DNA from 3 places in the Moritella sp. 24 genome. Region 1 is predicted to be linked to each of the others. Evidence: predicted binding sites of a transcription regulator. Region 1 holds the regulator's gene; each other region holds the start of a gene.
The links. Region 1 encodes sigma-54, which starts transcription at its own class of promoters, with help from an activator protein. Its sites were predicted from a motif close to GTTGGCACGNNNNTNGNNT; they were not measured.

Region 2: the regulator sigma-54 is predicted to act here: its motif matches at 1,919-1,937, upstream of HWV00_RS12350 (HAD-IIB family hydrolase).
Region 3: the regulator sigma-54 is predicted to act here: its motif matches at 2,094-2,112, upstream of HWV00_RS19170 (molybdopterin oxidoreductase family protein).

What each region holds. Positions count from the first base shown of each region.
Region 1 is NZ_CP056123.1:4,399,196-4,402,401, reverse strand. Features, by position in the region: gene rapZ (RNase adapter RapZ) at 1-189, opposite strand, end outside; gene hpf (ribosome hibernation promoting factor) at 393-680, opposite strand; gene HWV00_RS19660 (RNA polymerase factor sigma-54) at 712-2,217, opposite strand; gene lptB (LPS export ABC transporter ATP-binding protein) at 2,266-2,991, opposite strand; gene lptA (lipopolysaccharide transport periplasmic protein LptA) at 3,007-3,206, opposite strand, start outside.
Region 2 is NZ_CP056123.1:2,778,366-2,781,571, reverse strand. Features, by position in the region: gene HWV00_RS12350 (HAD-IIB family hydrolase) at 1-1,881, opposite strand, end outside; gene HWV00_RS12345 (rhodanese-related sulfurtransferase) at 2,123-3,127, shown strand.
Region 3 is NZ_CP056123.1:4,288,313-4,291,518, forward strand. Features, by position in the region: gene HWV00_RS19170 (molybdopterin oxidoreductase family protein) at 1-1,955, opposite strand, end outside; gene cobA (uroporphyrinogen-III C-methyltransferase) at 2,423-3,206, shown strand, end outside.

The DNA.
Region 1 (3,206 bases):
ATCAGTCGGTAGATTACGCACATCAATACTCACCGCGACTTTTTCTGTTTTGGCGTTTAAGGTTTGTAATAGTTGTGGTAATAATTTAACAGGCAGGTTATCTACGCAGTAGTAGCCTAGATCTTCAAGTACCCGTAATGCGATTGATTTACCGGAACCTGATTGGCCACTGACTATTATTAATTTCATCTTTTATCCTCACATCTGCGTAGCTAATATATCCTAGTGTTAGTCAAAATTAGGTAGCTAATTTAAAACTGATAGCGATATAAAATAATGGGCTCATTATCCCGCAATTGATTTGGATATGATATGTTTTAATTATGTCAGAAGCATTAATACCTAAAGGAAATGTTTATTTCCTTTAGGTTATTTATTAGTGGGACTAAAAATTAATGACGGATTAATTTTTCTTTGTGCTTAATCACTTGGCGATCAAGCTTATCCATTAAGCCATCAATTGCGGCATACATGTCATTATGCTCATGTACGGCAAAGATTTCACCCCCATTTAGATGTATTTTGGCTTCTGCAATTTGGAGTAGTTTTTCGACATTTAAAATCACATGGATATTGTTAATGTGATCGAAATGTCGTTCTAATTTGGAAAACTTGCTATCAACGTAATCTTTCAGTGAATCTGTAATGTCTACATGTCTACCTGTTAAATTAATTTGCATATATGTCTCCCATATGAAGGTTAGATGAGCCTTATAGCAGGCTCTTACGCTGATTAGATGGCGGTATGCTGAGCGCTTCTCGATACTTCGCAATAGTGCGTCGAGCCACTTTGATACCTTGATCAGCAAGTAAATCAGCAATCTTGCTGTCACTTAATGGTTTTATGGCATTTTCTGCCGCAACCAATTTCTTAATTAATGCGCGGATAGCGGTAGATGAGCACTCACCACCGTTATCTGTACTTACATGGCTTGAAAAGAAAAACTTCAATTCAAAAATACCACGTGGTGTATGCATAAACTTCTGCGTTGTGACACGAGAAATTGTTGATTCGTGCATTTCCACTTCTTCTGCAATATCATTCAACACCATAGGTTTCATGGCTTCATCACCATATTCAAAGAAATCCATTTGGCGTTGAACAATGCATTTTGTTACTTTTAGTAACGTTTCATTACGACTTTCTAAACTTTTAATAAACCATTTTGCTTCTTGAACATGCGTACGAATAAATTGTCCATCGCTACTATTACGGTTACCCGTCGATAGGCTTGAATATTCATTGTTCACTTTTAATCTTGGCACAATGTCAGGATTTAACTCGACTATCCACTGATTATTTTTTTTCTTTACCAGAACATCAGGGATAACATAGAGTCCTTCACTTTGATCTATGGCATTTCCAGGCCTTGGTTCTAGGCTCTGGATTAATTGCATGATCTCTTTGAGTTGAGGCTCTTTTAATTTTGTTTTACGGCTTAATTGACGATAGTCTCGATTACCTAATAAATCCATATGAGATTGGATTACTTGCTGACATTCGGTTAACCAAGGCGTGTTTTTGGGTAAGTGTTGAAGTTGGATTAATAAACATTCTTGTAATGAACGTGCAGCAACACCGATGGGATCAAAATGTTGGATACGTTTTAATACCGCTTCAACTTCATCTAATTCGATCTGCTCTTCGTCACTGTCATTGGTTTCTTGATGACCTATATTGACACTCGTTAGAATATCGTCACAAGTTTGGCTAAGGTAGCCATAATTATCGATGCCATCAATAATCGCGACTGCAATTGCACGGTCAGTATCGGAGAAGGGGGTTAATTCCATTTGCCACATGAGATGTTCGTATAAGCCTTCGCTGGTTTCACCTTGGTAAACTTGGTCTAAACCATCAATACCTGCGCTACCACCGCTGTGAGTTTGCGTTTGTGGGGTATAAACATCATCCCAGTTGCTGTCGTTAGGTAGCTCATCGGGCATTGAGTCGCTATTAAGCGCATCGCTCACTTCTATTTGGCTGGTATCAGTAATTGAGTCAGTACTATCAGCGTTAAGTGAATCATCGTTATCACTCTCATTTGACGGAGATGTGTTGGGATCTTCTTGTTCTAGCAGCGGGTTGCTGTCTAACGCTTCTTGAATCTCTTGCTGTAACTCCAAGGTCGATAATTGTAATAATCGAATCGCTTGTTGTAGCTGTGGCGTCATTGCCAGAGATTGACTCATACGAAGTTGTAATGATGGCTTCATCTAACGACTACTCTCTCTTCCTTAATGCGGCTATATATCAATATCAAACTATAGTCGGAATTGATCTCCAAGGTACACTTCTTTTACTTTTTCGTTGGACAGAATTTCTTCAGAAGTACCAGATGCGATTAAATGTCCGTGGCTTACAATGTAAGAGTGCTCACATACATCAAGCGTTTCACGTACGTTATGGTCGGTAATTAACACCCCTAAACCACGATCACGTAGATGCTGAATAATCTTCTTAATATCGCCGACAGAGATAGGATCTACACCTGCAAAAGGTTCATCTAATAAAATGAACTTGGGATCAGCGGCAAGTGCTCTTGCGATCTCAACACGGCGGCGTTCACCACCGGATAAGCTCATGCCTAAACTATCGCGAATATGGGTGATATGAAATTCTTCTAACAATTCTTCTAGTTTTTCTTCACGTTCAAAACGGCTTAATTCTGTGCGAAGTTCTAAGATCGCCATAATATTTTTCGTTACTGATAAACGGCGAAAAATAGACGCTTCTTGTGGTAAATAACCGATGCCTTGTTGCGCTCGAATATGCATAGGTTCATGCGTTAATTCTTGGTCATCAATGAAGATTTGTCCATGATCTCGCTTAACCAAGCCTACAACCATGTAAAAGGTCGTTGTTTTACCCGCGCCATTAGGCCCAAGTAAACCAACAATTTGTCCTGATTCGACTTCGAGACTCACATCTGAAACAACTTTACGTTTGTTGTAGCTTTTTGCTAAGTGTGATGCTTTTAAACGCGCCATATGAATGTATTTACTCTAATTAGTTTTGTTGTTTTCAGGAGTGAAAATTGTGATCACTCGATCTGATTCATGATTTCCGCTTTCGGCTATCATTTCTTGTTTGTCGATTTGATAGATGATCTTATCACCTTTCACTTCGCTGTCGGCTTGGCGTAAACGTGCATTTGTTGATAACGTTAAACGTTTTTTACCGAGTTCATAACGGATCTCATTCG
Region 2 (3,206 bases), 1.6 Mb from region 1:
AAGCTCTGGTGATACTGTCGGTAATAATTTGGATGACAGATTAGGCCGTAGTTTGGGTAATAACTTCGCTAACACTTCTGCCCATCCTGTTGGCCCTGTGTACTTGCTGGTGATGAGGCCTTGTTTACGTTTTAATTTTGGAGGGATATGTGCTGGTGATAAAATGATGGCGGCATATTGCGCAGCTTCTAACATGGCAATATCATTGTTACCGTCACCGAGAGCAATAGAGTAGGGTGTTTGCTGTGGATGAAATAATTTAAACTGATTCATTAACCAGCCCATTGCTTTACCTTTGTTACAATCGCCGCAAACATGCAAGAAACGTCCACCCTCTAAGATCGTCGCCCCTTGTTTTTTTAAGTGTTGAATGAATATTTGTTTTTGTGCTGCATTACCTTTCCAGAGTACAGGCTCGCCATATTGTCGTTGACTTGCAAGGGCAGCACTTTCCTTATCTAATCCTGTCGCATCAACAATGTCGTTAAGTGTCATTGTATGCATACTTGTGAATAACGCTGTCTGTTGTGTCGGAACCGTTTGTAGTAGCGATAACCAATGTTCGCGTGAATGAACAAGGGATTTAACCCAGTAACCATCTTGTTGTATTGTGCCGATAGGTTGATGGCTAAAATAGTTAACTGGTATATAAATAGCAGCCCCATTTTCAACAATAAATGGCCCTTTTAAATCAAGTTTTTTTCTTAGAACGAGTAATTCGGCATAGGTTTTACTGGTATTGGGGATCACGGGTATTGCAGCCTGCTTTAATTCGGCCAATGTATTTAAAGCAGGGGTAAAACTGTAGTTATCATGATCGAGCAAGGTACCATCAAGATCGGTAAAAATGGCTGGGTATTGATCAAGCTGTATTGATTGGGGCGTATATGAATGAACCATATTACGGTTAGCATCTAATTCAAACACCCAGTTACATAAAGCGGGCAGTGTTGTTAACCCATGTTCGGTGACCCGTTGAAAGTAAGCGGTGAACAGTTTTATTTCTGATTCGTTCATGACACGGTTCAGTGGGGAACTAAGCGTGAGTGTTTGTTGTTTTAATTTTGTCTCCTGCGCTAATCGCCATTGATAAACAATATCGAAACTTGGTGCTTTAAGCATGACTAACATATCGAGTCGTTCATAAAGTGCAGCGTAGTGATGTTTGATCTGATGGTTCACATAGCGGCGCCAAATACCGTATTTGTCTTTTGTCGCTTCAAGTCTGTTGACGGGGTCTAATAGTGCTTCATCTGTTTGAGCTTGTACGCCTAAGCACCATCCCTCCAAGATGATGACATCGACAGGTCCGTGAACCATGGGCCATTCCGACTCGGGGTAAGGGTTGTCGGTTGTTTTATTAAAGCGAGGCAGTGCAACAGGTGCTGATTTATGATCTGCGGATTGCAGTTTATCTAGTGTGTCGTGTGCGAGAGATAAATTATGTGTGCCAGGTACGCCACGAGTTTGTAGTAAATGATGTTCATGTTCAGATAGGTTTTTACGTTGCTGGTGGCTATAGTAAAAATCATCCAGAGAAAGCACTGCGACATTCATTTTATATTCACTGGTTAAGTAGGTAGCGAGATAATCAGCGAGTGTTGACTTACCTGAACCTTGGCAACCATTAATACCAAGTAAAACAGGTGTTTGTTTATTATTACCTCGTCCAGATATTACTGAACTACTGCCCAGATTACTCTCAATAGTACTCTCACTAGAACTCTCACTAGAACTCTCCATAGTACTCTCTACTGCACTATACTGGTGCGCTCTGATTGCAGATATGAGGCCTGTGTACCATTTTGCAGCATCGGTTAAATAAGTCGTATCGAGTCTATTACGCTCAATAAATCGGGTTAATTGCGGGTTTGTCATCATAATCGTCATCCTGAATGAGCGAGTCTTACAATGAGTCAATCAATAACTGTGCCAGATATTTTAAATTCACGAACTTTGTACCTACAAAGTATAGTTTTTGACGTTGGGTTAGGGGCGTCGCCATGCTGATTGTTGATCTAGATCAATTTTAGTGGCCGCTATATCGTATTTCTGTTACCATCGCCGCCTTAATCTACAGCTCTGGATTTACGTTCCAGTTAGCTCAATGGGGAATAACCAAATGTCAGCACCAATTACTACCAATAATACCGCTCAAATCACAGTTTGTGCATTATACAAATTCGTACGTTTAGAAAACTTCGAAGCGTTACGCGCGCCTTTATTAGCAAAAATGGAAAGCCAAGATGTTCGCGGTACGCTGTTATTAGCGGCTGAGGGTATCAACGGTACAATTGCTGGGCCACAAGCAGGTATTGATGCTGTATTAAGCTTTTTATCTCAAGACCCAAGTTTGGGTGAAATCTCTTTCAAACAATCTTATAACGATGAGAACCCGTTCTTACGTACTAAGGTGAAGTTGAAAAAAGAAATCGTAACTATGGGTGTTGAAGGTATCGACCCTAACCAAGTTGTTGGTACTTACGTGCAACCGAAAGATTGGAATGCACTTATCTCTGATCCAGAAGTGATTCTAATCGATACTCGTAACGATTATGAAATTGAGATCGGTACATTCCAAAATGCTGTAAACCCGAATACAGCCACTTTCCGTGAATTCCCTGAGTATGTGAAAAACAACTTAGATAAAGAAAAACACAAGAAAGTAGCGATGTATTGTACGGGTGGTATTCGTTGTGAAAAATCGACTGCTTATTTAAAAGAGCAAGGTTTTGACGAAGTTTATCACTTGGAAGGCGGTATTCTTAAGTATCTTGAAGAAGTGCCTAAAGAAGAAACCATGTGGGAAGGTGAGTGTTTTGTATTCGATGCGCGTGTTTCGGTGAATCACGATTTAGAGCAAGGCGAATGTGATCAATGTTTTGCTTGTCGTTACCCGTTAACGCAAGACGAAATGCAAAGTGAACATTACGTGAAAGGCCTGAGTTGTCACCGTTGCCACGATCAAGTATCTGATACACAACGTAGCCGTTTTGCAGAACGTGAACGTCAAATGGAATTAGCTGAGAAACGTGGTGAGTCACACATTGGTGGTGAAATTAAACATATCATTGATGAACGTCGCGTAGAAAAAGCAAAGAAGAAAGCTGAGCAAAACTCAAAATAAGGTTTAGACTTATTTGAGTGTTTAGCTAAGAACTAAAAAGCCGCGATTTACTGATTCAGTAACCGCGGCTTTTTATTAT
Region 3 (3,206 bases), 110 kb from region 1:
TAACTTTGATGCTTAATACCGAGCTTAGCAGCCGCGTCCGGATTCATTTCCATATACGGGGTTGGGCTATATTTGTTGAGGTTACCCATTTTACCGGTACGTGTACGCGTATGAAAATGCTCTACCACACGCCCACTATTAAGCCAGAATGGATATTCGTCACAAGGATGTTCATTATTATCAACCCAAGGTAACGGAATTAAATTAGCCTTACCTGTCGGTGTTGGGAATACACCATCGCTATATAAACGAGGGTTACCTTTATCAGTGTCATCACCTTCACGGTGTGGCCATTGGATACCACGGGCCTTTTCAATTTTTTCGTACGTCATACCTGAGATATCAAGATTACGCCCAGCCCCTTTTGATAGAGACTTCATTTCTTCAAACGCTTCTTCCGTCGTCACAGGGAAAGTTATTTTTTTACCATTCTCAAAACGTTTCGATAATTCAGAAAAAATCCAAAAATCAGATTTAGAATTACCCTTAGGTGCTTGCACGTTACTGACTCGGTTTACACGTCGTTCAGTATTGGTAAATACCCCTTCCTTCTCAGCCCAAACGGCAGCTGGTAAGAACATATGCGCATATTGCGTTGTTTCTACATCTTGATACGCATCTTGAACCACAAGAAAATCTAATTTTTCTAGCGTTTTACGGATACGTGAAGTATTTGGCATCGACGTCATTGGGTTTGTCGCTACTAACCACAGACCTTTAATTTGTCCCGTTTCAATGGCAGGAAAAATATCTGTTTGTGCTAAACCTCGTTTTTTCGGAAAGAACTCTGGGTCTATGCCCCAAAATTCAGCAATGTCGTTACGGTCTTTTTCTTTCTCTAATAAACGGTAACCCGGTAAACCAGAACAAGAAGACCACTCACGTGTGCCCATCGCATTACATTGACCAGTAATTGATAAGCTCGTCCCGCCAGGTACACCTATATTACCGGTAATAAGCGATAACGAATTACAACCAGTGATAGCATCACTACCATGGGTACTTTGATTCAGCCCCATCGTCCAGATACTCATGGCACGTCCCGCCTTCGCAAATAAACGCGCCACATGGCGGATCGTATCTTCATCGATGCCACAAATTTTAGCCGCTGATGTTGGATCAAAATCAGCAACACAAGCTCTTAACTCTTCAATGCCGTTGGTATATTTTTCGATATAGTCTTTATCTTCTAGCCCTTCTTTTAAGATCACGTGCATTAATGAATTCTGCAACACGATATCGGTACCAGGACTAATTGGTAAATGAATATCAGCAAACTGTGCAAGCATAGTGACGCGCGGGTCAACCACGATAAGCGGAAAGTTACGTGCTTCTTTCGCTTCTTTTAAACGCCAATAAATAACAGGATGTTGTTCTGGTAGGTTTGAGCCCCACGCAATCAAACAATCAGTATGCGAAAAATCATCGTAACAACCCGGTGGGCCATCAGAACCAAATGAACGCTTGTAACCTGATACCGCAGACGCCATACATAGAGTTGTATTGCCATCGTAGTTATTGGTACCGATACAACCACGTGCTAATTTACCTAATGTATAGAATTCTTCAGTGAGTAGCTGGCCAGTAGACACAATCGCAAATGAATCTTTGCCGTATTGATCTTGAATCGCTTTAATTTTATCGCTCATGGTATCGAGCGCGCTATCCCAATCAGTTTCTTTATAGATGTCATGAATTTGATCACGCACTAATGGGTGATTACCGCGACCTTCCGCTTCAAACAACTCATGCTCAAAGATACCTTTAATACATAGCTTGCCTCTGTTCACATCAGCATCTGCAACGCCTCGACTCGCAACAGCATTCCCTTGCTCATTAACTCCGATCTCAATAGAACAACCTGTAGAACAATATCCACACGTTGTATATTTCCATTCTTTAACCTGTTTATCCGCAATGCGAATAGGTTTTTGATCCTTGCGTCCGAAAATCATAAGACGTCTCCATTAATCTATTAAATTGCTCAACACATATTTTGATATCGTTTTTATATTTTTCATCTCATTATTTTTATAAATAGTCTTTATCGATAAGCACTATTTATAAAAATATATCCTTCTATAGATACAATTGAGCAATAACCAAGCCAGCTTATCTATTTATTGATAAAAAATAGATATATCACCATGCAACGTATAAACATCGCCATTTAACTGCAATTTCACAGCACTATTCATCATTTTCACACCACATTTACGTCAGTAATGAAATTAGGCTGCACCATGGCTGTGCGTGAGCGCAAAAACTGGTGCAACATCACACACTTGAATCTACTTGAAAACCATAAAAAAAACAGGGTAAGACAATTAAGTCTTTAGTATCAACAACTAAAGATGGTTTTGCATAGTTGGCACTGTCTTTGCGTTAGTATGTTCAGAGCCGTACTACAGGGATGTGAGTCATGACAATTGAATTAATAACCAAAGCGCAAACACAACGCACCAGTCAAGCTGGTCAAGCTGGTCAAGTAGCTTTAGTGGGAGCAGGTCCGGGTGACCCAGAACTACTCACACTAAAAGCGATTAAAGCAATTGAGAGTGCCGACCTGATCCTGTTTGATAATTTAGTCAGTACAGAAATTAGAGCGTTATTTCCAGCACATACGAAGACCATCTACGTGGGTAAGAAAAAGGCGGATCACTGTATACCGCAAGATCAACTTAATTTATTCATGGTAGATAAAGCAAAACAAGGTCTGAATATCTGTCGCTTGAAAGGTGGTGACCCCTTTGTATTTGGTCGTGGTAGTGAAGAACAATTAGTTCTCCATGCTCACGATATAAAAACGACAATCGTACCCGGTGTAACAGCCGCATCAGGTTGCACTGCATATGCAGGTATCCCACTAACTCATCGAGGGTTATCAACGGGCTGTACTTTCATTACCGGTCATCTGAAGAATGGCAAGCTAGATCTAAATTGGCCGCAACTTGCACACCTTGACCACACTTTAGTGTTTTACATGGGTCTTGGTAAATTAGCGGAAATTTCAGAACAGTTGACTCGCCATGGATTAGACGCAAATACACCCGCTGCATTGATCGAAAATGGGTCCACGCCACAGCAAAGAGAATTCGTTGGTACTGTATCAACATTACCGACACTCGCAATTGAACACCAATTAAAAAGTCCTAGCCTGATCGTTATCGGTTCAGTGGTCTCTCTCGCAGAGAAACTGAGTTGGA